DNA from 2 places in the Paenibacillus sp. FSL R5-0912 genome. Region 2 is predicted to be linked to the other one. Evidence: predicted binding sites of a transcription regulator. Region 2 holds the regulator's gene; the other holds the start of a gene.

Region 1 (15,235 bases), 870 kb from region 2:
GCGCCGCCGTCTTCAGCCGGCGCTACACCTGCGCGCGGCTCTTCACCAGCGCCAGCCTCAGCGCCGCCGCCCTTAACTGCACCGCCAAAGACACCGGCGCCAGCGCTGCCGCTCTTGCCTTTACCTTTGGCGCCGAATCCAGCCGCACCGGCAGCTGCACCGCCGTTCTTGCCCTTCCCGGCGCCTTTAGCCGCACCAGCCGCTGCGCGGCCAGGCTTACCCTTACCTCCGCGGCCCTTGCCAACGCCGCCAGCCTTACCCGCAAATGGCTTGCCGGAGCCGCCGGCACCAGGGCGTCCGGCCTTGCCGCCGCGTCCGCCGTAGTTCCGGTGGTCGCCAGCCGCGCGCGGCTTCATATCAACCAGTTCGAAGTCAATCGTATGATCGTCCATGTTGACCTTGGCCACACGGATCTTCACCTCGTCTCCGATGCGGAACACTTTGGAGGTACGCTCACCGATGAGGGCCATGTGGGCTTCATCGAAGTGGTAATAATCATCGCTCAGTGCGCTGAGCCGGATCAGACCTTCTACCGTGTTATCCAGCTCGATGAACATTCCGAAGCTGGTCACGCTGCTGATCATGGCATCGAATTCTTCGCCTACCTTATCCTGCATGAACTCCGCTTTCTTCAGCTGCTCAGTGTCACGTTCAGCCTCTACCGCTACACGCTCGCGTTCGGAGGACTGCTGGGCGATATCCGGCATCCGCGAAGCCAGATACTCATGACGTTTCTCCGTCAGAGCTCCTCCATTCTCCACCACCTCACGCATGACGCGGTGAATGACAAGGTCGGGATAACGGCGGATCGGCGAGGTGAAGTGGGAATAGAATTCTGCAGCCAGTCCGAAGTGACCCGTACTCTCGGCATCGTATTTCGCCTGCTTCATGGAGCGCAGCATCATCGTGCTAATGACCGTCTGCTCTTTGGTTCCCTGAATCTGCTCCAGCAGATCCTGCAGCGCACGCGGATGAACGGAATTGCCGCGACCCTTGACGTGGTAACCGAAGTTAGCGGCGAAGGCCATGAAATTCTGCAGCTTCTCCGGATCCGGATCTTCATGAATCCGGTACAGGAATGGCACCTTCAGCCAGTGGAAGTGCTCCGCTACAGTCTCATTAGCCGCGAGCATGAATTCCTCAATAATCTGCTCGGCCACGGAACGCTCACGCTTCACAATATCGATAGCCTTACCTGCTTCATCTACGATGATTTTGCTTTCTTCAAAGTCGAAGTCAACGGCTCCGCGCCGCATCCGGGCATCGCGCAGCTTCATCGCGAGTTCCTTCATCAGGCGGAAATCACCGATCAGGGGAGCATAGCGCTCCAGCAGCTCAGGGTCTTCATCCTCAACAATTTTGCGTACATCGGAGTAAGTCATTCTCTCCTTAGTACGGATTACACTCGTGAACACATCATGCTTCACAACCTTCATGTGCTCGTCGAATTCCATTTCACAGGACATGGTCAGCCGGTCTACCTGCGGGTTCAAGCTGCAGATCCCATTCGACAGCCGGTGCGGCAGCATGGGAATGACCCGGTCAACCAGATACACGCTGCAGCCGCGGTCATAGGCTTCTTTATCCAGCTCAGAGCCCTCACGCACATAATAGCCTACATCGGCGATATGAACGCCCAGCTTATAATGACCGTTCTCCAGACGCTCCACATTCACCGCATCATCCAGGTCCTTGGCATCCGCGCCGTCAATGGTGACAATGTTCAGTCCGCGCAGATCGCGGCGGCCTTGCTGGATAATCTCCTCGTCGGTAATGGAATCGGGTGCCTGCTCCGCTTCCTTCATCACCTCAGCAGGGAAAGCCTCCGGCAGCTGATGCTTGCGGATAACCGACAGAATATCCACGCCCGGGTCATCCTTATGGCCGAGGATCTCAATAATTTCACCTTCAGCCGCAGCACGGCCTTCCGGATAGTTCACAATGCGGACAACGACCTTTTCCCCGTCAACCGCTCCCTTGAAGGACTGCTTCGGAATGAAAATATCCCGGTTAATCCGCTTATCATCCGGCAGCACGAAGCCATACGTCTCCAGGCTCTGGAATACGCCAACCGTCTGCGATACGCCTCTGATCAGGATCCGCTCTACTTCGCCTTCCATACGCCCGCCAGACGGGCTCTTCGAGGTAATGCGGATCAGTACGATGTCACCGTTCATTGCACCCTTCAGATCATTGGCATGGATGTATACATCGGGATGATCACGGTCATCGGGTATCAGAAAAGCGAACCCCTTCGCATGGGCTTGCAGCCGTCCGCGCAGCAGATCCATACGTTCCGGTACGCCATAACGGCTACCCCGGGTCAGAATAATCCGGCCGTCCTTTTCCAGTTCAATCAGCAGACGCTCAAAGGCTTTGAACGCCTCGCTATCCTCAATTGCGAAATGGCTCACCAGTTCTTCATACGTTAGCGGTTTATAAGCGGTTTCCCGCATGTAATCAAGTAGAATTTCTTGTGTTATCATCTTCGTCACCTCGGCCCTCCGCAGCATTCATGCCGCTGGCATATATGTATGTCTTGTCCTATCCCACATCAAATAAATCCAAGTAAAATTTACCTTTATATACTTCATACCCTAGTATACACGAAATCAATCCCGGGCATCCCTGTTATGATGTGCAAACACTCAAATCTGCATACAAAAAAGCCCCCGCCTATTCCATTCAGAACAGAGCGAAGGCTTACAGTAGGCAAACTACTCAATAACAATGGCTACAACGATTGACATAATGAAGAATCCGGCTGCCAATCCAACCGTTACACGCTGCAATACAAGCTCCATACCGCGTGCTTTTGTTTTACCGAAGAGATGCTCAGCACCGCCGGAGATGGCACCGGAAAGACCCGCGCTTTTCCCTTTTTGCAGAAGAACGACCGCAATCAGACCTACGGCAAAAATCAGAAGCACCACTTTCAAAAAGATATCCATTCACTTCCACCTCCTACGTCCAAGCATCACTATCTATGCTAAATTGGAATTTCCGTTTCATAAACAGCATTCTTATTTTATCATAGCCATAGATTGAATACAACCTTACAAACTGCATTCTATCAATATCCTACTATTAATATTCTCAGGTTTGTTTTCTATAGGAAACAAGAACGAGCAGCAGCAGACCAGAGATTAATAATATAGGCACAGAGAAGAAGGCATACCCGATCCCCTCCCAGCCTCCAATTACAGTGAAACTTAGAACCAGTAATATCAGACTGCCCAGTAAACCAGTGATCCCCGGATAAAAAACAGCTCTGCTCCGCATGCGCCCGGTCCGCGACAGCACCCAGCTGAGAATGATTAAAAATATTCCCACACCTATACCCGCAACAATAGCGTTCATGCCCACACTCCTTCCAGTTATCTACAATTATAGAATAACCCACTAGAAGCATCAGAGGCAACCTCGCTGTTCGCATTGCACTTTGTGGGTCTATCATCCAAAAAAAGGCCTGCCGAAGTTCGGCAGGCCTTTTAAATATAGAGTCAAAAGAAATTATCTTTTGAGGTTGTAGAAGGATTTCAGGCCGTTGTATTGAGCGAGTTCACCCAGTTCATCTTCGATGCGAAGCAACTGGTTGTATTTAGCAACACGGTCTGTACGGGAAGGAGCACCCGTTTTGATCTGACCAGCGTTAGTCGCAACAGCGATGTCAGCGATTGTGCTGTCTTCGGATTCACCGGAACGGTGGGAGATAACTGCTGTGTAACCAGCGCGTTTAGCCATTTCGATAGCATCGAAAGTTTCAGTCAGTGTACCAATCTGGTTAACCTTAACCAGGATGGAGTTACCGATACCTTTTTCAATACCTGTAGCAAGGCGCTCAGTGTTCGTAACGAACAAGTCGTCACCAACCAATTGGACTTTGTCGCCCAATTTTTCAGTAAGCAATTTCCAGCCATCCCAGTCGTCTTCAGACATACCGTCTTCGATTGTGATGATTGGGTACTTCTCAACCCAAGAAGCAAGAAGGTCAACATACTCAGCGGAAGTGTAAGATTTACCTTCGCCAGCAAGTGTGTATTTACCGTCTTTGTAGAACTCAGTGGAAGCAACGTCCATACCGAGGAATACGTCAACGCCTGGTTTGTAACCGGCTTTTTCGATCGCTTCGATGATTGTAGTGATTGCTTCTTCGTTCGAACCAAGGTTCGGTGCGAAGCCGCCTTCGTCGCCTACAGCTGTGTTAAGGCCTTTGGACTGAAGTACGGATTTCAGGTTGTGGAAGATTTCTGCGCCTGTACGAAGAGCTTCTTTGAAGCTTGTAGCGCCTACAGGAAGAACCATGAACTCTTGAACGTCGATGTTGTTATCGGCATGCTCACCACCGTTGATGATGTTCATCATTGGTACTGGAAGAGTTTTGGCGTTGAATCCGCCCAGGTATACGTACAAAGGAATATCCAGAGCTGCTGCAGCTGCACGAGCTACGGCCATGGATACTGCCAGGATCGCGTTAGCGCCCAGCTTGCCTTTGTTAGGAGTTCCGTCCAAAGTGATCATCAATTTGTCGATGCCCACTTGGTCAAGAGCATCCATACCGATTACTTCTGGAGCGATAATTTCGTTTACGTTCTCAACAGCTTTCAGAACGCCTTTACCCATGTAACGGGATTTGTCGCCGTCACGAAGCTCTACAGCTTCATGAGCACCAGTGGAAGCGCCGGAAGGAACGATCGCGCGGCCTTTAGCGCCGGATTCCAGATAAACATCAACCTCTACCGTAGGGTTACCGCGGGAGTCGAGGACTTCGCGAGCGTACACATCAGAAATAATAGTCATGTAAGTTTAATCTCCTTTTAACTTTAAGTTTAGTGTAACAATGAAACTTGGGGTCTGCCTATTTGCGGCTGGCAATCATGGATTGTCCGGTCATTTCCGCAGGCTGCGGAAGTCCCATCAGATCCAGGATTGTCGGTGCCACATCTGCGAGGATACCAGCTTCGCGCAATACAACATTCTCAGTTGTAACGATGAAAGGAACCGGGTTGGTGGTATGGGCTGTGAATGGACGACCATTCTCATCGAATACCATATCCGCATTACCGTGGTCGGCAATGATGATCGCAACGCCGCCTTTGGCAACTACTGCATCCACAACTTTACCTACGCATTCGTCCGTTACTTCAACTGCCTTGATGGTAGGCTCCAGCATCCCGGAGTGTCCAACCATATCAGGGTTAGCAAAGTTCAGGATAATGGCATCTTGTCTGTCTGCTTCGATCTCCGCTACGCAGGCCGCCGCCACTTCGTATGCGCTCATCTCAGGCTGCAGATCATAGGTTGCCACTTTCGGTGAGTTGATCAGGATACGGGTTTCGCCAGGAAGCTCCTCATCGCGTCCGCCGCTGAAGAAGAAGGTAACATGCGGATACTTCTCAGTTTCCGCGATACGCAGCTGCTTCTTGTTCTGCTGAACAAGCACTTCACCGAGGGTGTTGTCCAGGTTCTTCGGGGAATAAGCCACGTAGCCTTGAACCGTCTCGCTGAAGGTAGTCAGACATACGAAATGCAGGTTCTCCGGGAACTTAGGACCACGGTCGAAGCCGCGGAAATCGGAGTTCGTGAATACTTGCGACAGCTGGATCGCACGGTCAGGACGGAAGTTCAGGAAAATGACGGAATCGCCGCTTTCCACTGTCGCAACCGGGTTGCCAAGACTATCTACAATCACACTTGGCTCTACAAATTCATCATACACAGAATTCTGGTAAGATCCAGTGATTGCCTGAAGTGCATCGGTATATTTAGGGCCTTCGCCGTAAACCATTGCACGATAAGCTTTCTCTACACGTTCCCAGCGTTTGTCACGGTCCATGGCATAATAACGTCCGGATACCGTAGCAATCGTACCTACGCCAACCTCTTCGATCTTGGCTACCAGGTCCTGAATGAACTTCTGTCCACTGTCGGGTGGTACGTCGCGGCCATCCATGAAGGCATGAATATAAACTTCATGCAAATCTTCTTTTTTGGCCAGATCGAGCATCGCGAACAGGTGGTTAATGTGACTGTGTACGCCGCCATCAGATACAAGTGCATAGAGGTGAAGCTTTTTGCCGGTTGTTTTGGCGCTTCTCACCGCAGCAACCAGCGTTTCGTTCTCGAAGAATTCCCCATCACGGATCGACTTATCGATGCGGGTCAGATCCTGGTATACGATCCGGCCTGCGCCGATGTTAAGGTGCCCTACTTCAGAGTTACCCATTTGTCCTTCCGGCAGACCTACAGCTTCACCGCAAGCGGTAAGTGTAGTATTCGGATATTGTTTCAGGTAACGATCGTAGTTCGGTTTGTTGGCTTGGGCAACTGCGTTGCCTTCATCCGTATTACGCAAACCGAAACCGTCCATGATGATTAGAGCTACAGGTTTTGGTGCTGACATTCTTATTTCGCCCCCTCAACGAGTGAAACGAAGGAAGCAGGCTGCAGGCTGGCACCGCCGACTAGAGCGCCGTCGATGTCGCTTTGACTCATGTACTCCGTTACATTCTCAGGCTTCACGCTGCCGCCGTATTGGATACGGACAGCTTCAGCAGTTGCTTCATCGTACAGGCCTTTTACAAGGGTACGGATGTAAGCAATAACTTCATTAGCATCCTGGGAAGTAGAGGATTTACCTGTACCAATAGCCCAGATAGGCTCATAAGCGATAACTACGCTTGCTGCCTGTTCCGCGCTAAGACCGGCAAATGCCGCTTCAGTCTGCACTTTGCATACATCTTTAGTCTGGTCTGCTTCGCGCTCTTCGAGCTTTTCGCCTACACAGACAATTGGTGTAATGCCGTGGCGGAATGCCGCATGCATTTTTTTGTTGACGATTTCGTCCGTCTCACCGAAGTATGCACGGCGTTCGGAGTGACCGATAATCACGTATTCCACACCGAGATCCTTCAGCATTACGCCGCTGATCTCGCCTGTGTAAGCACCGTTATCTTCGAAGTGAAGATTCTGAGCACCAATTTTGATGCTGGTGCCTTGTACCGCTGCAACAAGTGCAGGCAGGTTAGTGAATGGTGCGCAGATTACAGTCTCTACGCCTTCAACTTCCGCCTGACCTTTGATTTCAGCGATGAAGCCTTCGGCTTCCGGAACGGTTTTGAACATTTTCCAGTTGCCGGCAATGATAGGTGTTCTACTCATAGTAATGGATTGCCTCCTTCTACCTTCTACGTCTTACTTGTCGTTCAGTGCTTCTACGCCTGGAAGTGCCTTGCCTTCCATGAACTCGAGTGATGCGCCGCCGCCAGTGGAGATATGATCCATTTGGTCTGCGAGGTGGAATTTCTCTGCTGCTGCTGCGGAATCACCGCCGCCGATTACTGTGTAACCTTCGGTAGTTGCGCAAGCTTGAGCTACAGCCTTGGTTCCTTCAGCAAAGATGTCGATTTCGAACACGCCCATAGGTCCGTTCCATACAACCAGCTTGGAGCTCTTGATCACATCAGCATAGATTTCACGAGTCTTAGGACCAATGTCCAGACCCATCCAGCCTTCAGGGATTTCGTTAATGTCTACCACTTTGGTATTAGCGTCTGCACCGAACTTGTCAGCGACAACAACGTCTACAGGAAGCAGGAAGTTTTTACCGAGCTTTTTAGCTTTTTCGATAAATCCGAGCGAAGCTTCGAGCTTTTCATTATCTACCAGAGATTCGCCGATTTCGAAGCCTTGAGCTTTGGTGAAGGTGTAAGAAAGGCCGCCGCCAATCAATACGTTGTCAGCCAGAGTCAGCAGGTTGTCAATCACGTCGATCTTGTCTTTAACTTTGGAACCGCCGATGATGGCAGTGAAGGGACGTTCCGGATTCGACAGGGCTTTGCCCAGAACGGACAATTCCTTCTCCATCAGAAGGCCGGATACGGCAGGCAGGAAGTGAGCGATACCTTCTGTCGAAGCATGGGCACGGTGAGCCGCGCCGAATGCGTCATTGACGAACAGGTCTGCCAGTTCAGCGAACTGCTTAGCCAGTTCAGGGTCGTTCTTTTCTTCCCCTTTATAGAAACGGACATTCTCAAGCACAAGCACGTCGCCTTCGTTCAGTTCAGCAATTTGTGCTTTTACCGCTTCGCCAATCGCTTCATCTGCTTTGGCTACCGGTTTGCCGAGCAATTCGGACAGACGTACAGCTGCGGAAGTCAACCGCATGGAATCGACGAATTCACCTTTAGGACGGCCCATATGGCTGGCCAGAATGACCTTTGCACCGTTCTCAATCAGGTATTTAATTGTTGGAAGGGTTTCGCGGATACGGGTATCATCAGTGATCTTACCGTCTTCCACTGGCACGTTGAAATCCACACGCACGAAGACGCGTTTGCCTTTTACTTCTACATCACGGACACTTTTTTTGTTCATGATTAACATTTCCTCCACACCCAAAATTGGTTCATTCACGAATCCATTTCATTTAGAAAGAGCGGAAACAGACTTTCATTGTTTCCGCTCAATTGTACTGCTTATATGAAATCGGTATTATTGAGCAAGTTTAGCGAATTTCTCCAAAGTACGAACAAGCTGTGCAGTGTAGGACATTTCATTGTCATACCAAGCAACGGTTTTAACCAGTTGTTTGTCGCCAACAGTCAGAACTTTAGTTTGTGTAGCATCGAACAGGGAACCGAAAGTCATACCCTTGATGTCGGAAGATACGATTTCATCTTCAGTGTAGCCATAAGTTTCCGGATCGGAAGCAGCTTTCATTGCTGCGTTGATTTCTTCAACAGTTACGCTCTTATCCAGAACAGTAACCAGCTCAGTCAGGGAACCAGTAGCTACAGGCACACGTTGTGCTGCACCGTCAAGTTTGCCTTTAAGTTCTGGAATTACCAGGCCGATTGCTTTAGCAGCACCGGTAGTGTTAGGAATGATGTTCTCAGCAGCAGCGCGGGCACGTCTGAAGTCACCTTTAGCGTGTGGAGCATCAAGTGTATTCTGGTCACCTGTGTAAGCGTGGATAGTAGTCATCAAGCCTTCGATGATACCGAATTTGTCGTTCAGAACTTTGGCCATAGGAGCCAGGCAGTTCGTTGTGCAAGATGCGCCGGAGATTACTGTTTCGCTTCCGTCAAGGATGTCATCGTTAACGTTGTAAACAACAGTCTTCATGTCGCCTGTAGCTGGAGCAGAAATAACTACTTTCTTAGCTCCGCCTTTAAGGTGCTTTTCAGCGGCTTCTTTAGTTGTGAAGAACCCTGTGCATTCCAGAACGATATCAACGCCAAGCTCTCCCCAAGGAAGTTCTTCAGGGTTGCGGTTAGCAAGAACCTTAACATCTTTGCCGTTAACTTTGAAGAAGCCGTCGTGAACTTCAACATCGCCTTGGAATTTACCTTGAGTTGTATCATATTTAAGCAAATGAGCAAGCATCTTAGCGTCAGTCAAGTCATTGATTGCTACCACTTCGATACCTTCTACATTTTGAATACGGCGGAATGCAAGGCGTCCAATACGTCCAAAACCGTTAATACCAACTTTTACACTCATTGAATAGTTCCTCCTAGATTTCGTTTTATTTATTCAAGACAAGCCGTGAGGCTCGTCAAGACAACAAGGTTAAGTATAATGCATAATACCTTTGCGCGCGCCCCATAAAATGGAAGCTATAGGACTTGCTGCAACTGTTTGTCGATTTCTTTGCCAATTTCGACAGCCGCCGCCTCGTCTGTTACGAGAATATCCTCTTGGCCGAACCGCAGCATCGCATGAATGGCCTTAGCCTTGCGTTTGCCGCCGGCAATACCGATAACGACTTCTGTACGCATAATGTCTTCCAGGCGCAGCCCCATGGTCATCATGGTATGAACCACCTCACCATTCTCATTGAAATAATATCCGAACGATTCGGCTACCGCACCCTCGTCCTGAATCTCTGAGATTGTAGCGGGGTCCAGCTTGCGGCGGTGAGTCATTTCAATGGCATCGCCAATTCCATGCACAATAATACGCGATCTGCGGATAATCTCCACAATCTCTCCAATATTGGAGTCCAGTGCGAGCGACTGATAGGCATCGCCGCTGAGTAGATCAGGCACATGCAGCAAACGGTAATTGGCACCAATCCGTTTAGCCATGGTCGAAGCAATGGTGTTGGCTTGGATCTCCATGCTCTCTCCCAATCCTCCACGCGCCGGAACTACCCAGGCGTTCTTATAGGAAAGGGATAGCGGCGGGGTCAACTGATCGGCCATTTCGGCCAGGGTCGATCCGCCTGTGACAGCAATCGTGTCGTCACTGCGCAGTACACTGAGCAGTGCCTTCGAACCTGCACGCCCCAGTTCACGTTTGGTGAACAGTGAGGTCTCGCAGTCGCCAGGTACAACAACTACTTTACTGAGACCGTACGTAGTACGAATTTTCTCTTCCAGATCATCCAGGCCGAAGAGGCTCTTGGCGATCGGCTCCATCAGGTCAAGCAGTCTGCGCCCGGCTTCGCTAACGCGCATGCCGACGCTCTCGATCTCAATGAGCCCTTGCGATTTCAGAAGATCCGTCTCGGCGCGCAGCACCCGCTCGGTCATATCAAGCGAGGCGGCAAGCGTTCTGCGCCCAATAATATCGGACAGCATGATCTGATGTAGAATCGTATACCGTCTCTTAAGGGTTTCCATGAGATCAGGCAGAAGCTGCTTTTGGATTTCCAATAAATTACGCATGCTTTCACTCCTGCAACTTCGTCTTTCTCTTTTCCCTTGTTCGTGGTCTCAAAATGTCCCGGGTTAACTTTTTAAGTCCCACCCATATTCTACCCAAAACTGACGCGGAGTGCAAGTGTTCCGAGACTATAATTCTCAGACTGGTTTCATCTTATACATCTGCCGGTCTGTAAGAGGTAACCATGACCTTAATTGCATGACTGATAACCTCCAGCACCTGACTGTCAGGTTGGAAGCTAGTATCTGCCTGTGAAGGTCGGAAAAAACTATTTTTTGAACGATGGGTTTTACACATTGCTTTTATGCGAGAAGTGTATTATAATAATTTCTGTTGCGCCCGTGGTCCAATGGATATGACGTAGGCCTCCGAAGCCTGAGATCCAAGTTCGATTCTTGGCGGGCGCGCCATTATGTTCACTTTTGTACATAATTTAGCAATGCTTATACTACATTTAACCAAAGAGCCAATTGATGGCTCTTTTTTTTGAAACTAAGTTTGACTTTCTTTGACTTTTTGTTTGAATTTGTTTATCATGTGGTTAATACGGTAACAGTAAAAAATGAACACATTCGAAGCACCAATTTCAAGGAGGTTTTCCACGTGAGTTATATTCCTATGGTAGTAGAACAGAGCAACCGCGGTGAGCGCGCTTATGACATCTATTCCCGCCTGCTGAAGGACCGCATCATTTTCCTTGGAACGGAGGTTAATGACGTGGTAGCCAATTCCATCATCGCACAAATGCTCTTCCTGGCTGCCGAGGATCCGGATAAGGATATTCACCTGTATGTGAACAGCCCTGGCGGTTCCATTACAGCGGGTATGGCTATATTTGATACAATGCAGTACATTAAACCGGATGTATCCACCATCTGTGTAGGGATGGCCGCTTCCATGGGAGCCTTCCTGCTGAACGCCGGCGCCAAGGGCAAACGCTTTGCCTTGCCGAACAGCGAAATTATGATTCACCAGCCACTCGGCGGTGCCCAGGGTCAGGCTTCAGATATCGAAATCCGCGCCCGCCGCATCATCAAGCTGCGCGAGAAGCTGAACCGTATCCTGTCCGAACGTACGGGCCAGCCGATCGAGAAGATCGAGAAGGATACCGACCGTGACTACTTCATGAGTGCTGCCGATGCAGCTGAATATGGTATTGTCGATAAAGTCATTGAGAAGACATTGCCGACTGGCGTTTAATTTCTATACTTCACCAACACATAAAGAGGCTGCCGCGGACCTACAGGTCTGCGGCAGCCTCTTTATGTGGCATATATACAGATGTTTCACCTCAAGTTTCCATATCCCAGGGCATCCAGCTTGCCGGCGATCACCCGGTAGCCCCTGCCGTTCGGATGGATATGATCCAGGAACAGCAGCCCCCGCTCATTGCCGGCAAATTCATGATAAATGGAAGCAAACCTCACAACATAACTGCTGTAGCCGGCAGCATAGGAGTTGAACTGCCGCACCCAATCTGTGGCCGCATCCACCTGAGGATACGGATTATAGAGACCTACAATCCGGATAATGTAAGGACTTCGCGTTCCTGCCTTCAGCTGTGCCAGAGTACTCATAATATCACTGAAATTCCGTTTGCATTCCCGGAGCGCTTTTTGCAGATATCCATTCAGCTCACCTGGCCTCCCCGCCGCGGCTTTAGCGGCCTTAATCAGATCATTACCGCCGATAGAGACGGTGATGATCTCCGCATCCTTAACCGCAGAACGAAAGCCGCCATCAGTCTTGAGACGCTGCTCCAGCCCTGCTGTTGTCAGACCGTTCACTCCAAGATTCGCTGAAGCCACCGGAGTCTGCAGCCGCCCTTCTGCCATCCGGCGGTAGACGGGAACAAATCCGTTCCCGGGCAGTGCCCCGAACCCGGTCGTTAATGAATCTCCAATGGCCGTATACTGATAGACCATAGCCTTCCCTCCCTGCTATAAGCTGCTTGCTTTCTTTAGCTTATGACTGCCCAGGGGATGTGGTAACGGCAGGGCGGCCTTATTAGGCCCGCAAAAAAAATCCTGCCCTTATGTCTCCCGGAGGAAATGCAAGGGCAGGATAGATGAAGCTACCGGTACTGGAATAGTGAAGCCTATACGTTATTTCAGTGCAGCGAACGGACTGCTTCCATCAGGCAGCAGCTCCTTGAAGCTGAAGATTACCTCCGGGAAGCCTGTAGCGTATGCAGTATACTCATATTGCTGGAAGAAGAGCACGGCTTTGCCCTCTTTCAGATAGAAGTTTTTCTCTGTATTCAGGCCTGTGAATCCTCCCAGATAACCTCCGTTTGCTTTGATTTCAGTAGATACTTTGGCATTCAGCTGTTTCTTATAGTTAGGATTAGCCTTGAACAAATCCCCCAGCAGCAGGCGTTTGCCGTCCTTAAGTGAGAAGGTAAAGGCATTACGGATAGTCGATCCATGTGCGCCGCCGGTGTACCCGTATTGATTCGTGATCAGACTGAGCACGCCGTCTTGATTATAAGTGACCACATAACCGCCTTCGAATTCATACGGACGGTCGTCCTCGGATTTAAGGGAGATTTGATCTTCAGCGTAAGCCGCATATTTCTGAATCGTCTGTTTGATTGTATCATTGATCGCCTTCTCAGCCTCGCTACTAGCAAGACCGCTGACCTGTGGATAATCCAGCTTAATCGGTGCATCTTTATGGTCCTTAACATAGCTCTCAGTCTTTATAGTTACCGCATTTTGCGTTCTCTTCATCACATTGAGCCGTCCCGTAGTGGCACTCCAGTCGCCCTTGTAGCCTAAGTAATCACTGAGCAGGTCAAACGAAACATAGAAGCGGTTATTCAGATTCTTCACTTCATATTCACCGATAAAATAATTATTCACTTTAATCGTAGTATAGTATTCAGTAACCGTCAATTTAGTTTGTGTAGTACCTGTACCGATGGTATACGTCTTCTCAGCTTTATCATAAGATAGCGGCATCCCCAGCGCATCGCGCATAAACGTTACCGGAATCCATACCTTCCCGTCTTGGAAAAGCCCTGTCTGCGCTGTAATCTTACCGTTTACCTTCAGCACGACCGGGGAGGAGGCAGCTTTCACCTGAGCCGCCGCTGGAGCAGCCTGGGTAATGCCTGCCGGGAGTACACCTCCACCGATTAGCATTCCTGCTGCAATCATTCCTGCGCCCCACTTACGGGCGTATTTCTTCGAAGTATCATTCATTTTCATTGTTGTTCTTCCCCTTCCGCTGGTACGATGATAGTTTACGTGATGTGTTCCCTCAGCTTCACTCTTCCTATTATAAGGATAAGAAGGTTCGCGGATGTTACAATGCGCTTTACAGTTTCTTAAGGATTGAAGAGTCTTTCTATCAACCTTATTACATTAATTTAAACAATTTGAGAGATTTCAAAGAAAATTTCTTCTAAAAAAGGCGCCTGCCCTGCCATAAACAGCAGAGCAAGCGCCTCTTTGCGGTCACTTTATTTCAATTCATAGGTCACGCTCAGCTGAGTGGTTACTTTAACCTCTCCGGGTTCAACGGAACTTCCGGCAGCTGAATCATTCGCTGCTTTGGACATAGCGGCCTGTTCAACGAAGACAACCGGGTTATTCCCGTCATCGCTCTGAATGACCGTTACCACCTGGCCCAGTCCACGTTTCGCCGCTTTAGCAATCGCTGCCGCTTTTACATCTGCGTTCAGCATTGCTTTTTCGATGACCTGTGCTTCAAAGGCTGATGGATCTTCGATCGCAAAGCTTGCATTGCCGATATTGTTCGCGCCTGCCGTAGATGCTGCATCCAGCAATTGTCCGACCTTAGTCAGATCACGGTAGGAAATCTTCAGCGTATGCTGGGCATTATAGCCTTTAACCTGCTGGCCTTCCTTTTCGCTATAGACGTAATTAGGCTGTACATAGAACTGGGTGCTCTGAATATCCTTGTCGGCAATTCCCCAGGTTGTTTTGAATAATGCAGTCAGCTTCGCAATCTTTGCTGCGGTACCCTTCTGCGCCTCTTGCGCAGTATCGGCAGTGGTACTTACCCCAATCGAAAGATAGACGATATCCGGTTTGATCGCAAGTTCACCCTTGCCCACCACGCTCACAATATTCTTCTGCACCTCGTCGGCAGCGTAAGCCTTTTCAGGACCTTTTAGCACCCCGCTCAGCCCCATTCCTCCTATAATCAAGCTTCCTGCCAGCAGCACTGCTCCGATTGATTTGCCAAATTTCATCATGCCTGCCATCCCCTTTCGCTTCTTTAAGTGTTGGTACCCTCTAGACGGACCAGCATGGCAAAAGTTGCATATCCTATGTACGTTATTTAATAATTTATTCCGTCTCTATCCAAAAACGCCGGATGACATTCCCGTCCTCCTCGATATATTCGCTATCCTCTATTCCGCCATTCTTGCGGATCGTCCGCTCTGAAGCTGTATTGACGGCGTCGCAGACCACGAGCGCCTTCTTTATACCCAGTTCCCCAGCCTTCAGGAGAGCCTGCCTCAGAAGTTCACTGGCATAGCCCCGTCTGCGCTCCGAAGGGACCACGCCATAGCCGATATGCCCGCCTGTAC
Region 2 (15,235 bases):
TATTGCTGGAAAATTATTCAGTTTCGACTTCCTTCTCTTCCTTCTCCAGGGAGAGCTCGGCCGGCACTTCCACTTTGGTTACCACAAGCTCACCGTTCACCTCATCAATGTTGAGGGAATCACCTTTCTTGATGTTGCCCTTAAGCAGCTCTTCGGAAAGGCGGTCTTCGATGTGCTTCTGAATCGCCCGGCGGAGCGGGCGGGCACCGAAGGCCGGGTCATAGCCCTCTTTGGCCAGGAACGCCTTGGCGCCGTCGGTAAGCAGGAAGTCTACATCATACTCACGCAGACGCTTGCGCAGCTCCTCGGACATCAGGGTAACGATCTCGGCGATATGCTTCTCATCCAGAGAGTGGAAGACAATGATCTCGTCGATCCGGTTCAGGAACTCAGGGCGGAAGCTCTTCTTCAGCTCTTCCATTACCTTGCCCTTCATATTGCCGTAATCGGCACCGGCATCCTGCACCGCCGTGAAGCCCAGAGTCGAATTCTTACGGATCGCTTGTGCGCCTACGTTAGAGGTGAGGATAATTAAGGTATTGCGGAAATCGACTACACGGCCTTTGGAGTCGGTCAGACGGCCGTCTTCCAGTACCTGCAGCAGAATATTGAATACTTCAGGGTGAGCCTTCTCAATCTCATCCAGCAGGACAACGGAATACGGTTTGCGGCGTACCTTCTCAGTCAGCTGTCCGCCTTCTTCATATCCTACATAGCCTGGAGGAGCCCCGACCAGACGGGATGTAGAGTGCTTCTCCATGTACTCCGACATATCGATACGGATTACCGCATTCTCGTCACCGAACATTGCTTCGGCAAGTGCCCGTGCCAGCTCTGTTTTACCGACCCCGGTTGGACCGAGGAAGATGAAGGAGCCCATTGGACGTTTCGGATCCTTCAGACCCGCACGCGCCCGGCGGAGTGCCCGGCTGACAGCCTTAACGGCTTCATCCTGCCCGATTACACGTTCATGCAGCAAAGACTCCATGTTCAGCAAACGGTCTGTCTCTTCTTCTTTCAGCTTGCTGACCGGAATGCCGGTCCAGCTGGCAACCACCTGTGCGATATCCTCAGGTGTAACCTGGGAGTCCGTACGGCCCTGTTTCTCTTTCCATTGGTTCTTCGTTGTGTCCAGCTCTTCACGGATCTTCTGCTCGGTATCGCGCAGCGCTGCAGCCTTCTCGAATTCCTGGCTTTGTACAGCGGAATCCTTCTCCTTGCGGATATCATCCAGACGCATTTCGAGTTCCTTCAGATTCGGCGGGATCGTGTAAGAGTTAAGTCTTACCTTGGAGCCTGCTTCATCAATCAGGTCAATCGCTTTGTCCGGCAGGAACCGGTCAGGGATATAGCGGTCGGACAGCTTCACAGCTTCCACAATAGCTTCATCCGTAATCTTCACCCGGTGATGGGCTTCATAACGGTCCCGAAGACCGAATAAGATCTGTACAGCTTCTGCAGGAGAAGGCTGATCCACCGTAATCGGCTGGAAACGGCGTTCAAGTGCAGCGTCTTTCTCAATGTATTTGCGGTATTCGTCAAGCGTTGTGGCACCGATGCACTGCAATTCACCACGGGCCAGAGCGGGCTTCAGGATGTTGGAGGCATCAATTGCACCTTCCGCACCACCGGCTCCGATCAGGGTATGCAGCTCATCGATGAAGAGCACGATATTGCCTGCCTGGCGAATCTCATCCATGATTTTTTTGAGGCGGTCTTCGAACTCACCGCGGTATTTCGTACCGGCAACAACAGAACCCATATCCAGGGTCATTACGCGTTTGTCGCGCAGGGTTTCGGGAATTTCATTGTTGATGATCTTTTGGGCCAGGCCTTCAGCAATTGCTGTCTTACCAACCCCTGGCTCACCGATCAGTACCGGATTATTCTTGGTACGGCGGCTGAGCACCTGAATGACACGTTCAATTTCCTTGCTGCGGCCGATAACCGGGTCGAGGTTGCCGTCCTTGGCATAGGCAGTCAAGTCACGGGCCAGACCATCCAGCGTTGGTGTGCTGACATTTACCGGAGCACCGCTATGACTTGAAGTGGCTTCACTGCTGCCCAGAAGCTGCAGCACCTGCTGACGGGCCTTATTCAGACTGATCCCGAGATTGTTCAGCACACGGGCAGCTACGCCCTCTCCTTCACGGATGAGTCCGAGCAGGATATGCTCAGTGCCCACGTACGTATGTCCCAGCTTGCGGGCTTCGTCCATAGACAGCTCGATAACTTTTTTGGCACGAGGAGTATAAGCGATGTTGGTCGGTTGTTCCTGACCTCTGCCAATCAGCGTTTCCACTTCATCCTGAATCTTCTCCAGACCCAGACCGAGTCCGATCAGTGCCTTGGCGGCAATGCCGTCACCTTCACGAATCAATCCGAGCAAAATATGTTCTGTCCCAATGTTGTTGTGTCCCAAACGAACGGCTTCTTCCTGCGCCAGCGCCAGCACCTTTTGTGCTCGTTCCGTAAATCTTCCAAACATCATATCTCCTGCACCTCCACGGATAATATATATCTATAATTAATGTTGTGATCCCAGTGTCTCCCGGAGCAGCTTCGCCCGGTACATATCGCGTTCGGTAGACGAAAGCTCGTCGCCGAACAGCTTTTGCAGAAAGCCCGGCTGCGTCTTGACATTCAGCTCATTAAGCACTGAAATCGATGGCCCTTCCAGTATCCCCAAATCTACACCAAGCCTCAGATCGGAGAGCCGCTGTGCAGACTCTTTAAGCTCCATCACAGCCGCGTAGGCTAGAATCCCGTATGAACGTTTGATGCGGTCGGTAATCCGCAGGGCGGAATCCACAAGCAGGCGTTCCCGCGCGTTCCGCTCATGCTCTATAATCTGGGTGACTACGCTGTGGAGATTCTCAATAATCTCATTCTCGGTCTGACCAAGGGTAATCTGGTTGGAGATCTGAAAGATATTCCCTACTGCTTCGCTGCCTTCACCATAAATTCCTCTAACGGTAAGACCAACCTGATTAACTGCGGATAGAATCCGGTTAATCTGATGGGTCATGACCAGCGCCGGCAGATGAACCATTACTGAAGCCCTAAGCCCTGTCCCCACATTGGTGGGACAACTGGTCAGGTACCCTCTGCGGTCATCAAAGGCGTAATTCACAGCAGCCTCAAAGATATCGTCGATGGCTGTTGCCCTTACCCAAGCCTCTCTGACCTGCAGGCCCGGAAACAGGCATTGAATGCGGAGATGATCCTCCTCGTTGATCATAATGCTGACTGACTCGTCCTCATTAAGAATGACTGCTCCACCTTTGGAATCATCAGCCAGATTAGGACTGATCAGATGCTTCTCCACCAGTACTTTTTTATCCAGCTCATCGAGCTCATCCAGCCTCAGCAGCTGAAAGTTGCCGAAATCCGCAGAGGCTTCTCCCTGAAATACAGGAGCAAGCTGCTCCAGCACCTCTTCCGACTGCTGCGCAGACGCTAGTAGCGGGAAAGGAAGGTGCTCCAGATTACGGGCAATACGCATGCGGCTGCTGATAACAATCTCGGAATGACTCCCGCCGCAGCGCATCCAGTCACTGAGTGCTTGTTCGGTAAACCGGAGACTTGACATGTGGAATCCCCTCCTATATATCAAAGACTTTACTCTTGTGGCATTTCTTTTTCAAGTTTGCGGATTCTGTCCCTCAGCTCAGCTGCAGTTTCAAACTCCTCCTGCATAATGCTCTGCTGTAATTCCTGCTTCAGCTCGTCAATTTGGCGTTTACACATGATCTGTGCACCGGCGCGTTTGGGAAGCTTGCCCACATGGGCCGTACTTCCGTGTACCCGTCTGAAGAGCGGGTCTAGCGTGCTGTCAAAATATTTGTAGCAGGAGCTGCAGCCGAAACGTCCCAGCTTGCTGAACTGTGAATAGGTCATACCGCAGTTCTCACACTGCAGCCCCTGCACAGTCTGTGCGGCCTCTGACTTGCCCTTGCCTGCGCTCTCCAGATCAAGCAGTCCGGAAAGCAAGCTGTGTATGGAGAATCCTCCGGCAGTACCGGGGATAAGCTCCCCCTTTTCCCGCGCACAGCTTTCACAAATATGAAATTCTGTCTTCTCTCCGTTCACGATCTTCGTGAAGTGGAGTGTAGCCGGTTTGACCCCGCATTCCTGGCATAGCATAAGCGGTGTCCCTCCCTCACATTTTGACAATTATTTACCTAACAAAGAGATTAGCATGGCCTTCATTAGCTTGGCACGAATCTCATCCCGGTACGGCAGATTAACCGTCAGGCATTCCCGGGAAACAGCGGACCGCATAAGACACGCTTCACGCTTGGAGAGAAAACGGGCCTCCTCCAGCTGATAAATCAGTCCTTCGGCGGAATTCTGGTCAATATCATTCCCTATTGTGGAGTTCAGGTGTGCATACAGTGCCACATTCTGAGGCAGCTCGAAGCGCTGAATCCGGATATACCCTCCACCGCCGCGTTTGCTCTCCACTACATATCCCTTTTCCAAAGTAAAGCGTGTACTGATGACGTAATTGATCTGTGACGGCACACAGGAGAACTGGTCCGCCAGATCATTGCGCTGAATTTCCACCGTACCTTCGGGACTTTCATGCAAAATATTCTTCAGATATTGTTCAATAATATCGGAGATATTACGCATCACTCATCCTCCAGTGTGTAAGCCTTGGTTAAGCTTGTGCTGTGCCAACGTCCGCCGTCCATACATAGCTCTAAAGAATTTAACCCGGGGACTGAAGTGCGAATCGGCTGCAATAGCCTTCGTACGTAGCCCGACCACCAACTGTTACAATCCTAAGAACACTGCTGCCAGGCTCGCGTTGACTTTGACTTTCTTTGACTTTTTTCATATTATAACATATTCTCACTGAATTCCAAGTGGTTGCTCTTATTTTTTACTTTTTAACCGTATTGTATTCCGAATAGCTTCACGGATCCCATTGCAAGGAGTTATGTATATAAGGCTCCCCCTGCTTCTACGGTAAGCGGAAGAGCCTTCAGGTTTGTCAGAAAAAATCAAATAAAGCCGTTTGCGCCTGCGGGATCAGCCCCTCCAGCCAATCTACAGCTTCATGTGTACCGGATAACTGTCCATATCGGGCCATTTCAGCTGGACGTCTATATCCCATCAACAGCGCGGTAAGTGTACCAATATTGCATATAAGATCAGCGTTTGATCTATCCCCCTGGATCTGAGTAAATGATACCTCCCCATGTTCAGCTGCTGTCCAACGCCACAGGCCGTTATTCCAGGGGGCATGCTCATCTTCAATATAAAGCAGCCGTTCCTGAACGCCGCTTAGCACGTTTAAAGTCATGTTCTCCACAAAAGCCTTAGCTTTAACAATACGTGCCATGAAATATGGATAATTCTCCTGCGTAATCCGCGGATCGGGAAGGAGATACGGCAGGATATCATCAGAAGGCACCAGCTTCAATGAAGCTCCGGTGATCATCGAGTCATGGTTAGCCAGAAAAGTCCACAGCCCTTGGCGGGCCTTCTCATTCAGATAGACAAATTCATCAATGACCAGTTCTTTGTTCACTATTTTATACAGCACATACCCTTCCGGTTCACCCTGCTGCGAATAAAATACACACTGATGTGTATCTTCATCGAGTACTTTTTCCTTCCACCATTCCTCCGTACGCTGCAGTGTCCCGTTGTACCGGGCTGCAAATGAGACATACAGCTGTTGCAATACTTTAATATCAGCCGCCCCGCGCTTCACAGAGCCTCGTATTTCAGCCTTCCGCGGAAATTTATCCACAGGTATGTTGTATTTCTTATATTCACAATAGACTTCCCAGCCGAATTTCCGGTAAAAGGGGATTAAAAACGGGTGCAGAAAAGACAGCGTTTGACCCGCCTCGTTCATTGTTTGCAGCGCATGGGTCAGCAGCTTGGCCACATATCCCTGCCTGCGGTCCTCCGGCCACGTGGCTACACCGGCTATTCCGCCCATAGATACGGGCTTGCCCTGTATGTATGCCTGCAGGGGAAGAAGTACCAGCTTGGCACATAAACTCGGTCCTTCGAATACTCCCCATATTTGTTCGGGCTTGAACTTCTCTCTGGCGCGTTCCCTGTCTTCTCCGGACACCTTGTACTGAAAAGCATATTCAGACAAGCCTAAGCCTTCTTCAAAATCATCTGCATGCAATTGCCTTATTTCCATGCTGCTCACCCCGTTAATGAATTTATAGAGATAGAGTCCAATAGTTGCTCAGATTGAGTATATCAAGCAAATTGCCCAGAAGCTAATGAGGTACAAAAATAGCCCGTGAACAAAAGTTATCCACAGGCTTGGTACAGTAAAACAAAAAACCGGAAAGAGTTTCTTCCCCGCAAAAATTAGTTATCCACGATTCATATTTATCTATCCACAAAATTCACTTTTTATCCACAAAAACAGTGGATTACTTAGGTTTTTTCTTGACTCATTCGCCTGAATATGCGTTTCAGTCCACATTATCAGGGAAAAGACTTCTTCCTGAAATTGTATCCACATGTGCGTAAGTTTTCAGCAGTTGCTGAAATTTATCCACAGCTTTTCCACAACCCTGCACAAACCAAAAAAGCCATTGTCGATTGCTCAACAATGGCTTCATGTGCTTGGCGGCGTCCTACTCTCCCAGGACCCTTCGGTCCAAGTACCATCGGCGCTGGAGGGCTTAACGGTCGTGTTCGGGATGGGTACGCGTGGAACCCCTCCGCTATCGCCACCAAACATGCGTCTGTGAAACAGACGCTGCCGCTTGAAATTCGGTTCATCACGGATGTGTGAATGAATTTCATGGCGTACAGGCTTGATCGCCTGAAAACTGAATCCGAAACGAATCTGCGCTCTAAGAAATTTGGATAAGCCCTCGACCGATTAGTATTGGTCAGCTCCATGCATTGCTGCACTTCCACCTCCAACCTATCTACCTCGTCGTCTTCAAGGGGTCTTACTAGTTGGGAAATCTCATCTTGAGGGGGGCTTCACGCTTAGATGCTTTCAGCGCTTATCCCGTCCGTACGTAGCTACTCAGCCATGCTCCTGGCGGAACAACTGATGCACCAGCGGTACGTCCATCCCGGTCCTCTCGTACTAAGGACAGCTCCTCTCAAATTTCCTGCGCCCACGACAGATAGGGACCGAACTGTCTCACGACGTTCTGAACCCAGCTCGCGTACCGCTTTAATGGGCGAACAGCCCAACCCTTGGGACCTACTTCAGCCCCAGGATGCGATGAGCCGACATCGAGGTGCCAAACCTCCCCGTCGATGTGGACTCTTGGGGGAGATAAGCCTGTTATCCCCAGGGTAGCTTTTATCCGTTGAGCGATGGCCCTTCCATGCGGTACCACCGGATCACTAAGTCCGACTTTCGTCCCTGCTCGACTTGTAGGTCTCGCAGTCAAGCTCCCTTATGCCTTTGCACTCTGCGAATGATTTCCAACCATTCTGAGGGAACCTTTGAACGCCTCCGTTACTCTTTAGGAGGCGACCGCCCCAGTCAAACTGCCCGCCTGACACGGTCCCCGTACCCGCTTAGGGTACTAGGTTAGAACCTAGATACGATCAGGGTGGTATCCCAACGGCGCCTCCGCAGAAGCTTGCGCTCCTGCCTCTACGGCTCCCACCTATCCTGTACAGATCGTACCCAAATTCAATATCAAGCTGCAGTAAAGCTCCATGGGGTCTTTCCGTCTTGTCGCGGGTAACCTGCATCTTCACAGGTATTAAAATTTCACCGGATCTCTCGTTGAGACAGCGCCCAAGTCGTTACGCCATTCGTGCGGGTCAGAATTTACCTGACAAGGAATTTCGCTACCTTAGGACCGTTATAGTTACGGCCGCCGTTTACTGGGGCTTCGGTTCACAGCTTCGGGTTGCCCCTAACCACTCCCCTTAACCTTCCAGCACCGGGCAGGCGTCAGCCCGTATACTTCGCCTTGCGGCTTCGCACAGACCTGTGTTTTTGCTAAACAGTCGCTTGGGCCTTTTCACTGCGGCCCCCTCGGGCTATTCACCCTACCGAGGCACCTCTTCTCCCGAAGTTACGAGGTCATTTTGCCGAGTTCCTTAACGAGAGTTCTTCCGCGCGCCTTAGAATTCTCTTCTCGCCTACCTGTGTCGGTTTGCGGTACGGGCACCTTCTCCTGGCTAGAGGCTTTTCTTGGCAGTGTGAGATCATGACCTTCGCTACTACAATTTTCGCTCCCCATCACAGCCCAGCCTTATTGATGTGCGGATTTGCCTACACATCAGCCTCACTGCTTAGACGGACATATCCATCAGTCCGCGTCACTACCCTCCTGCGTCACCCCATCGCTCATAGCGGATTACGGTGGTACAGTAATTTCAAACTGTTGTCCTTCGACTACGCCTTTCGGCCTCGCCTTAGGTCCCGACTTACCCTGAGCGGACGAGCCTTCCTCAGGAAACCTTGGGCTTTCGGCGGATCAGATTCTCACTGATCTTTTCGTTACTCATACCGGCATTCTCACTTGTATGCTGTCCAGCGCTCCTTACGGTACACCTTCAACCTACATACAACGCTCCCCTACCCCAGATACAAAGTATCTAGCCATAGCTTCGGTGGTGTGTTTAGCCCCGTTACATTTTCGGCGCAGAGTCACTCGACCAGTGAGCTATTACGCACTCTTTCAATGGTGGCTGCTTCTAAGCCAACATCCTGGTTGTCTGTGCAACTCCACATCCTTTCCCACTTAACACACACTTGGGGACCTTAGCTGATGGTCTGGGCTGTTTCCCTTTTGACAATGGATCTTAGCACTCACTGTCTGACTCCCGGCAAGAAGTTAATGGCATTCGGAGTTTGACTGAGCTTGGTAACCCTTGCGGGCCCCGCACCCAATCAGTGCTCTACCTCCACCACTCCATTCACCGAGGCTAGCCCTAAAGCTATTTCGGGGAGAACCAGCTATCTCCGAGTTCGATTGGAATTTCTCCGCTACCCCCACCTCATCCCCGCATTTTTCAACATGCGTGGGTTCGGGCCTCCAGTGCGTGTTACCGCACCTTCACCCTGGACAGGGGTAGATCACACGGTTTCGGGTCTACGTCCACATACTCATTCGCCCTATTCAGACTCGCTTTCGCTGCGGCTCCGTCTTCTCGACTTAACCTTGCATGTTAAACGTAACTCGCCGGTTCATTCTACAAAAGGCACGCCATCACCCAGTAATAGGGCTCTGACTTTTTGTAAGCACACGGTTTCAGGTTCTATTTCACTCCCCTTCCGGGGTGCTTTTCACCTTTCCCTCACGGTACTGTTTCACTATCGGTCGCCAGGTAGTATTTAGCCTTAGCAGATGGTCCTGCTGGATTCATACGGGGTTTCACGTGCCCCGCACTACTCGGGATCCGTCTCGGAGAGAACACAGTTTAGGCTACAGGGCTTTTACCTCTATCGCGGGCCTTTCCAGACCTCTTCGCCTACCATATTCCTTTGTAACTCCATGTGAGACGTCCCACAACCCCAAGGGGCAAGCCCCTTGGTTTAGGCTGTTCCGCGTTCGCTCGCCGCTACTGACGGAATCACTATTGTTTTCTCTTCCTCAGGGTACTTAGATGTTTCAGTTCCCCTGGTCTGCCTCTACATTTCCTATGTATTCAGAAATGAGTAACTGCGAATTACCACAGCTGGGTTTCCCCATTCGGACACCCCCGGATCAAAGCTTGCTTACAGCTCCCCGAGGCAGTTTCGTTGTTCGCCACGTCCTTCGTCGGCTCCTGGCGCCTAGGCATCCTCCGTGTGCTCTTATTAGCTTAACCAATCACTCCGGTATTGGCTCATTCGCTCATCTTGTTTTAAACAGCGCTTCCGGATGAATCCGTCCGCTAGTCTGTTTAAAGCCAAAAGTCGCTCATAATCCAAAACCATCGCTCAGCATGACTAATAACTATTTCAACTTGCTTACACAAGTTTCAGCTAAAAGATGTTCTAAAACGCAAATTCGTTTCGGTATCCAGTTTTCAAGGATCAAGGTGCTGAAATTTCGGAACAATCACGACTGTGATGTTCGAAAATTCAGACGATATTAAAGTTTCTAGACATAACAAATTGATGAAGTTTGTTGGTGGAGCCAAGCGGGATCGAACCGCTGACCTCCTGCTTGCAAGGCAGGCGCTCTCCCAGCTGAGCTATGGCCCCGCAAATTCCATCAAAACCGAACAAATGGATACGCGTTAAGTATCTTTTGGAAGCTTTAGCTTCCGATTTGAATGTCACCGCTTCCGGCAACGATTCTCCATAGAAAGGAGGTGATCCAGCCGCACCTTCCGATACGGCTACCTTGTTACGACTTCACCCCAATCATCTACCCCACCTTCGGCGGCTGGCTCCCTTGCGGGTTACCCCACCGACTTCGGGTGTTGTAAACTCTCGTGGTGTGACGGGCGGTGTGTACAAGACCCGGGAACGTATTCACCGCGGCATGCTGATCCGCGATTACTAGCAATTCCGACTTCATGCAGGCGAGTTGCAGCCTGCAATCCGAACTGAGACCGGCTTTGCTGGGATTGGCTCCACCTCGCGGTTTCGCTTCCCGTTGTACCGGCCATTGTAGTACGTGTGTAGCCCAGGTCATAAGGGGCATGATGATTTGACGTCATCCCCACCTTCCTCCGGTTTGTCACCGGCAGTCACTCTAGAGTGCCCAGCCTTACCTGCTGGCAACTAAAGTCAAGGGTTGCGCTCGTTGCGGGACTTAACCCAACATCTCACGACACGAGCTGACGACAACCATGCACCACCTGTCTCCGATGCTCCGAAGAGGGGCACTATCTCTAATGCTTTCATCGGGATGTCAAGACCTGGTAAGGTTCTTCGCGTTGCTTCGAATTAAACCACATACTCCACTGCTTGTGCGGGTCCCCGTCAATTCCTTTGAGTTTCAGTCTTGCGACCGTACTCCCCAGGCGGAGTGCTTACTGTGTTAACTTCGGCACCAAGGGTATCGAAACCCCTAACACCTAGCACTCATCGTTTACGGCGTGGACTACCAGGGTATCTAATCCTGTTTGCTCCCCACGCTTTCGCGCCTCAGCGTCAGTTACAGCCCAGAAAGTCGCCTTCGCCACTGGTGTTCCTCCACATATCTACGCATTTCACCGCTACACGTGGAATTCCACTTTCCTCTTCTGTACTCAAGTCACCCAGTTTCCAGTGCGACCCCAGGTTGAGCCCAAGGTTTAAACACCAGACTTAAATGACCGCCTGCGCGCGCTTTACGCCCAATAATTCCGGACAACGCTTGCCCCCTACGTATTACCGCGGCTGCTGGCACGTAGTTAGCCGGGGCTTTCTTCTCAGGTACCGTCACTCCGGTAGCAGTTACTCTACCGGACGTTCTTCCCTGGCAACAGAGCTTTACGATCCGAAAACCTTCATCACTCACGCGGCATTGCTCCGTCAGGCTTTCGCCCATTGCGGAAGATTCCCTACTGCTGCCTCCCGTAGGAGTCTGGGCCGTGTCTCAGTCCCAGTGTGGCCGTTCACCCTCTCAGGTCGGCTACGCATCGTCGCCTTGGTGGGCCATTACCCCACCAACTAGCTAATGCGCCGCAGGCCCATCCCCAAGTGGCAGATTGCTCCGCCTTTCATTCTCTCTTCAGGAGAGGAAAGAAATTATCCGGTATTAGCTACCGTTTCCGGTAGTTATCCCAGTCTTGAGGGCAGGTTGCCTACGTGTTACTCACCCGTCCGCCGCTAAATTCATTTGAAAGCAAGCTTTCAAATGAACTCCGCTCGACTTGCATGTATTAGGCATGCCGCCAGCGTTCGTCCTGAGCCAGGATCAAACTCTCCAAATTGTATTTAGAAAGAGCGATTGCTCATTTTGAAACTGACGATTCATTAAATGAATCTTGTAAAAATTAACGCGTTCCATTTGTTCAGTTTTCAAAGAACTTGCTCCCGGCATTTCAACACTATGTATCTTGCACAGGAATTAGATCATATCATGTTTGCGTATTTCTTGTCAACTTATTTTTTCTTCGCCGCTTGTTTCAGCGTCGATGTCTCATAAGCACAAGAGATAATATATCATGCGAATCAGATGTTTGCAAGCCTTTTTTATAAATAAAATCAAGAACGCATAAATACCCTCTATACCGCACAAATTGATTCCCATAATACATCGCTTATGGCTACAATAGGATTTATCTTCATCTTATAGATGCTCCTGCTAATTCCCGTCTCTGAAAGGAGTCCTTATGTCCAACAAGTCTATACCCGCTGCTCCTGCCACCGCTATTGAGGAATCCCGCAATTTGCAGCAGGCAACCATTTACCGGATTTTACTCGCAGTCAGTTTTGTTCATCTGTTCAATGATTCCATCCAGGCGCTTATTCCGGCGATGTTTCCTGTACTGAAGGATAACATGCTGCTCTCTTATGCCCAGATTGGCTGGATTGCGTTCGCGCTTAACCTCACCTCCTCGGTGATTCAGCCCATTATCGGCTTTGCCGCTGACCGCAAACCCCGCCCAATTCTGCTTCCTCTGGGGATGTGCTGCACTTTTGCCGGCGTCTTCTTACTCGCTTTTGCCGGGAACTACGTACTTGTCATCATATCCGTGATGCTCGTAGGCTTTGGTTCAGCCGCCTTTCATCCGGAAGGCATGCGTGTAGCCCATATGGCCGCCGGTCAACGGAAGGGGCTGTCGCAATCTATTTTTCAGGTGGGCGGCAACGCCGGTCAGTCCTTGGGTCCGCTTCTGATGAAATGGGTATTCATCCCCTTCGGGCAGATGGGGGCCCTCGGGTTCACCGTAATCGCCGCTGCCGGGATCGCCATCCAGACTTATGTGGCCCGCTGGTACCGGGAGATGCTTGATTCCGGGTATACTTTTCGCAAAAAATCAGTGTCCCGCTCCATTGACCCCGCCCGCAGCAAACGTATTCTGATTACAACGGTCATTCTGGTCTTCATTGTGTTCGTGCGATCCTGGTACGGTGCCTCCATCGGCGGCTATTATGCCTTCTACTTAATGGACAAATACGGAATGACACTTGATGATGCTCAGATCTATATTTTCATGTATCTCGCGGCTGGTGCAGTCGGGACGTTCTTCGGGGGGCCGCTCGCGGACCGTTTCGGCCGCCGCAATCTCATCCTGGTCTCGATGATCGGGACGGTGCCGTTTGCGCTGGCTCTGCCTTTTGTGAGCCAGTTCTGGGCGGCAGTGCTGCTGATCATCTCCGGGTTCATCCTACTATCCAGTTTCTCCGTAACTGTGATCTACGCGCAGATGCTGTATCCCGGCAATATCGGTACGGTCTCAGGTCTGATTACCGGACTTGCCTTCGGTCTTGGCGGTATAGGATCTGTTGTAATCGGACATTTCATTGATACGATCGGAATCGGGACGGTGTTCGTAGCCTGCGGATTCCTTCCTCTGCTTGGCCTGCTGGCCCTCCTCCTGCCAGGGGACAGGAAGCTTGAGGAATGGGCGGCAGAGTAAACAACTGGACCCGCTATCTCTGTATGAGAACAGTCCATCCTTCCCTGAGCGGGAAAGATGGGCTATTTTTGTAAAAAACGCGGTCAATCGCAGAGAATTATTCAGGGGACTTTTTTTGCGGTACAATTAGTTTAAACTTTAATTAATCATCGTCAGGCTGAAGACTCCTAAGGAGGTAGGCAATTGAAGAATATACTTACGAAAATCCGCAAAGGGTACGGTAAAAAGCTAGTATCCATTCACATGTGGAATGCCTGGCTGGTCTTGTTCCTCGCGCTCAGCGGCTTGATGCTGGTGGGCGGCTTCTGGAGGGAGATACTGGGGGAAGGCAGAGTGTGGCTGAAATGGGGCCATATTGTGTTTGGACTGGCGCTGCTGATCCCTGTAGTCTACTATTTGCTGCTGGCTGCGAAGCATTGGAAGCGATTGAAGGGCAAAACGGGACAAAAGGCTAATGTCATCTTCGTCCTTACTCTTTTGACCGGCTGGCTGGTCTCCGGAGTTGTCCTGTGGCAATTCAGGCTTGCCGGGCCCAGAGCGGCTAATAGTGCGCTGTTCATTCATGATCTGCTGACTTGGATAGGACTCCCGGTGATCATCTACCATTCCGTTACCCGGGTTAAATGGCTGAAGGAGCCTAAGAAGCGCTCTATCGTAGCGGAGACGTTACCTGTAGAGAGTAATACTGAACCTACTGTACGGCCACGACCCGCAGCTTCGTCAGAAGCTCAGCCTATGTACACACGCCGCGGTTTCATCAAAGTGGCTGTAGGAGCAGGTCTCGCCGTAACGCTAGGCCCAACCTTTGTACGCTGGATCGGCAAATCCCTGCAGCTTCCGGGTACAGCCGATTATGCGGCCTCTAATGCCAATGCCCTGATTCCCGATCCGGTTCCGCTGGCGGAATCAGCCCCTCCCATCGGCGGGGGTGCCGAAGGCAGCTTTCGTGTATACACCGTCACTGACATTCCCGCCTTCGATAACTCCAACTGGTCCTTTACTATCGATGGTCTGGTGGACAAAAAGTTCACCTGGAACTGGGAAGAATTCGTCAAGCTGCAGCGCGAGGTGCAGGTCAGTGATTTTCACTGTGTAACCGGCTGGTCCGTCTATAAAAACACATGGGAAGGTCTTCCACTCTATAAGCTGCTGGATATGGCCGGTGTGCAGGATGAAGCTGTCACGGTCAAGCTCTACTCGGGAGACGGGGTCTACACGGACTCACTAACGCTGGCTCAAGCGCGGATGGAGGATATCATGGTGGCTGTAATGCATGACGGCAAACCTATCCCTAATCAGCTCGGGGGACCTGTACGCTTGGTTACTCCGCAAATGTATGCCTACAAGTCAGTTAAATGGCTCAACCGCATCGAATTGATCGCAGGTGATCATGTCGGCTATTGGGAACAGCGCGGGTATGACATTGATGCCTGGCTGCCTAATGCCAAACGGGTATAACTGCTGCTGGCGCCTCCATATCATGCGGGTTTGAACCGCAGCTGTGGTCATCAAGATAACAAGCCTCCATTCCCATCAGGGTACGGAGGCTTGTTTTCATGTACTATAAGTTTTTGAATGAAGCATCATATAGACGGAACATGGTTTTGTAGCCTGACTCATCAATCTTGATACCTACATCCAGACGGCCCGATATTTCCAGCGGACCGGAAGTATGACGGAGCTTGCTGCCTTCAGGGACAAAGACGATCATAATCTTGTTCCAGTAGGTCTCATCACCATTATCAAACGGGCACTCTGC

Evidence for each region. Region 2 encodes CtsR, which represses protease genes until heat stress. Its sites were predicted from a motif close to ATGGTCAATAAAGGTCAAACA; they were not measured.
Region 1: clpP (ATP-dependent Clp endopeptidase proteolytic subunit ClpP) is a predicted target of CtsR. The motif match lies at 11,167-11,187, and genes of this name have one in related genera.

What each region holds. Positions count from the first base shown of each region.
Region 1 covers NZ_CP009282.1:169,647-184,881, reverse strand. The annotation lists gene rnr (ribonuclease R) at 1-2,486, opposite strand, end outside; gene secG (preprotein translocase subunit SecG) at 2,718-2,951, opposite strand; gene R50912_RS00900 (YesK family protein) at 3,097-3,360, opposite strand; gene eno (phosphopyruvate hydratase) at 3,514-4,800, opposite strand; gene gpmI (2,3-bisphosphoglycerate-independent phosphoglycerate mutase) at 4,859-6,403, opposite strand; gene tpiA (triose-phosphate isomerase) at 6,406-7,161, opposite strand; gene R50912_RS00880 (phosphoglycerate kinase) at 7,195-8,376, opposite strand; gene gap (type I glyceraldehyde-3-phosphate dehydrogenase) at 8,494-9,504, opposite strand; gene R50912_RS00870 (sugar-binding transcriptional regulator) at 9,621-10,673, opposite strand; tRNA gene R50912_RS00865 (tRNA-Arg) at 11,007-11,081, shown strand; gene clpP (ATP-dependent Clp endopeptidase proteolytic subunit ClpP) at 11,275-11,871, shown strand; gene R50912_RS00855 (GDSL-type esterase/lipase family protein) at 11,958-12,596, opposite strand; gene R50912_RS00850 (PdaC/SigV domain-containing protein) at 12,777-13,883, opposite strand; gene R50912_RS00845 (SIMPL domain-containing protein) at 14,138-14,896, opposite strand; gene R50912_RS00840 (GNAT family N-acetyltransferase) at 14,991-15,235, opposite strand, start outside.
Region 2 covers NZ_CP009282.1:7,016,083-7,031,317, forward strand. The annotation lists gene clpC (ATP-dependent protease ATP-binding subunit ClpC) at 14-2,491, opposite strand; gene R50912_RS29840 (protein-arginine kinase McsB) at 2,528-3,592, opposite strand; gene R50912_RS29845 (protein-arginine kinase activator protein McsA) at 3,622-4,146, opposite strand; gene R50912_RS29850 (CtsR family transcriptional regulator) at 4,177-4,638, opposite strand; gene R50912_RS29855 (GNAT family N-acetyltransferase) at 5,003-6,175, opposite strand; rRNA gene rrf (5S ribosomal RNA) at 6,611-6,727, opposite strand; rRNA gene R50912_RS29865 (23S ribosomal RNA) at 6,855-9,783, opposite strand; tRNA gene R50912_RS29870 (tRNA-Ala) at 10,087-10,162, opposite strand; rRNA gene R50912_RS29875 (16S ribosomal RNA) at 10,266-11,823, opposite strand; gene R50912_RS29880 (MFS transporter) at 12,226-13,476, shown strand; gene R50912_RS29885 (molybdopterin-dependent oxidoreductase) at 13,660-14,934, shown strand; gene R50912_RS29890 (hypothetical protein) at 15,038-15,235, opposite strand, start outside.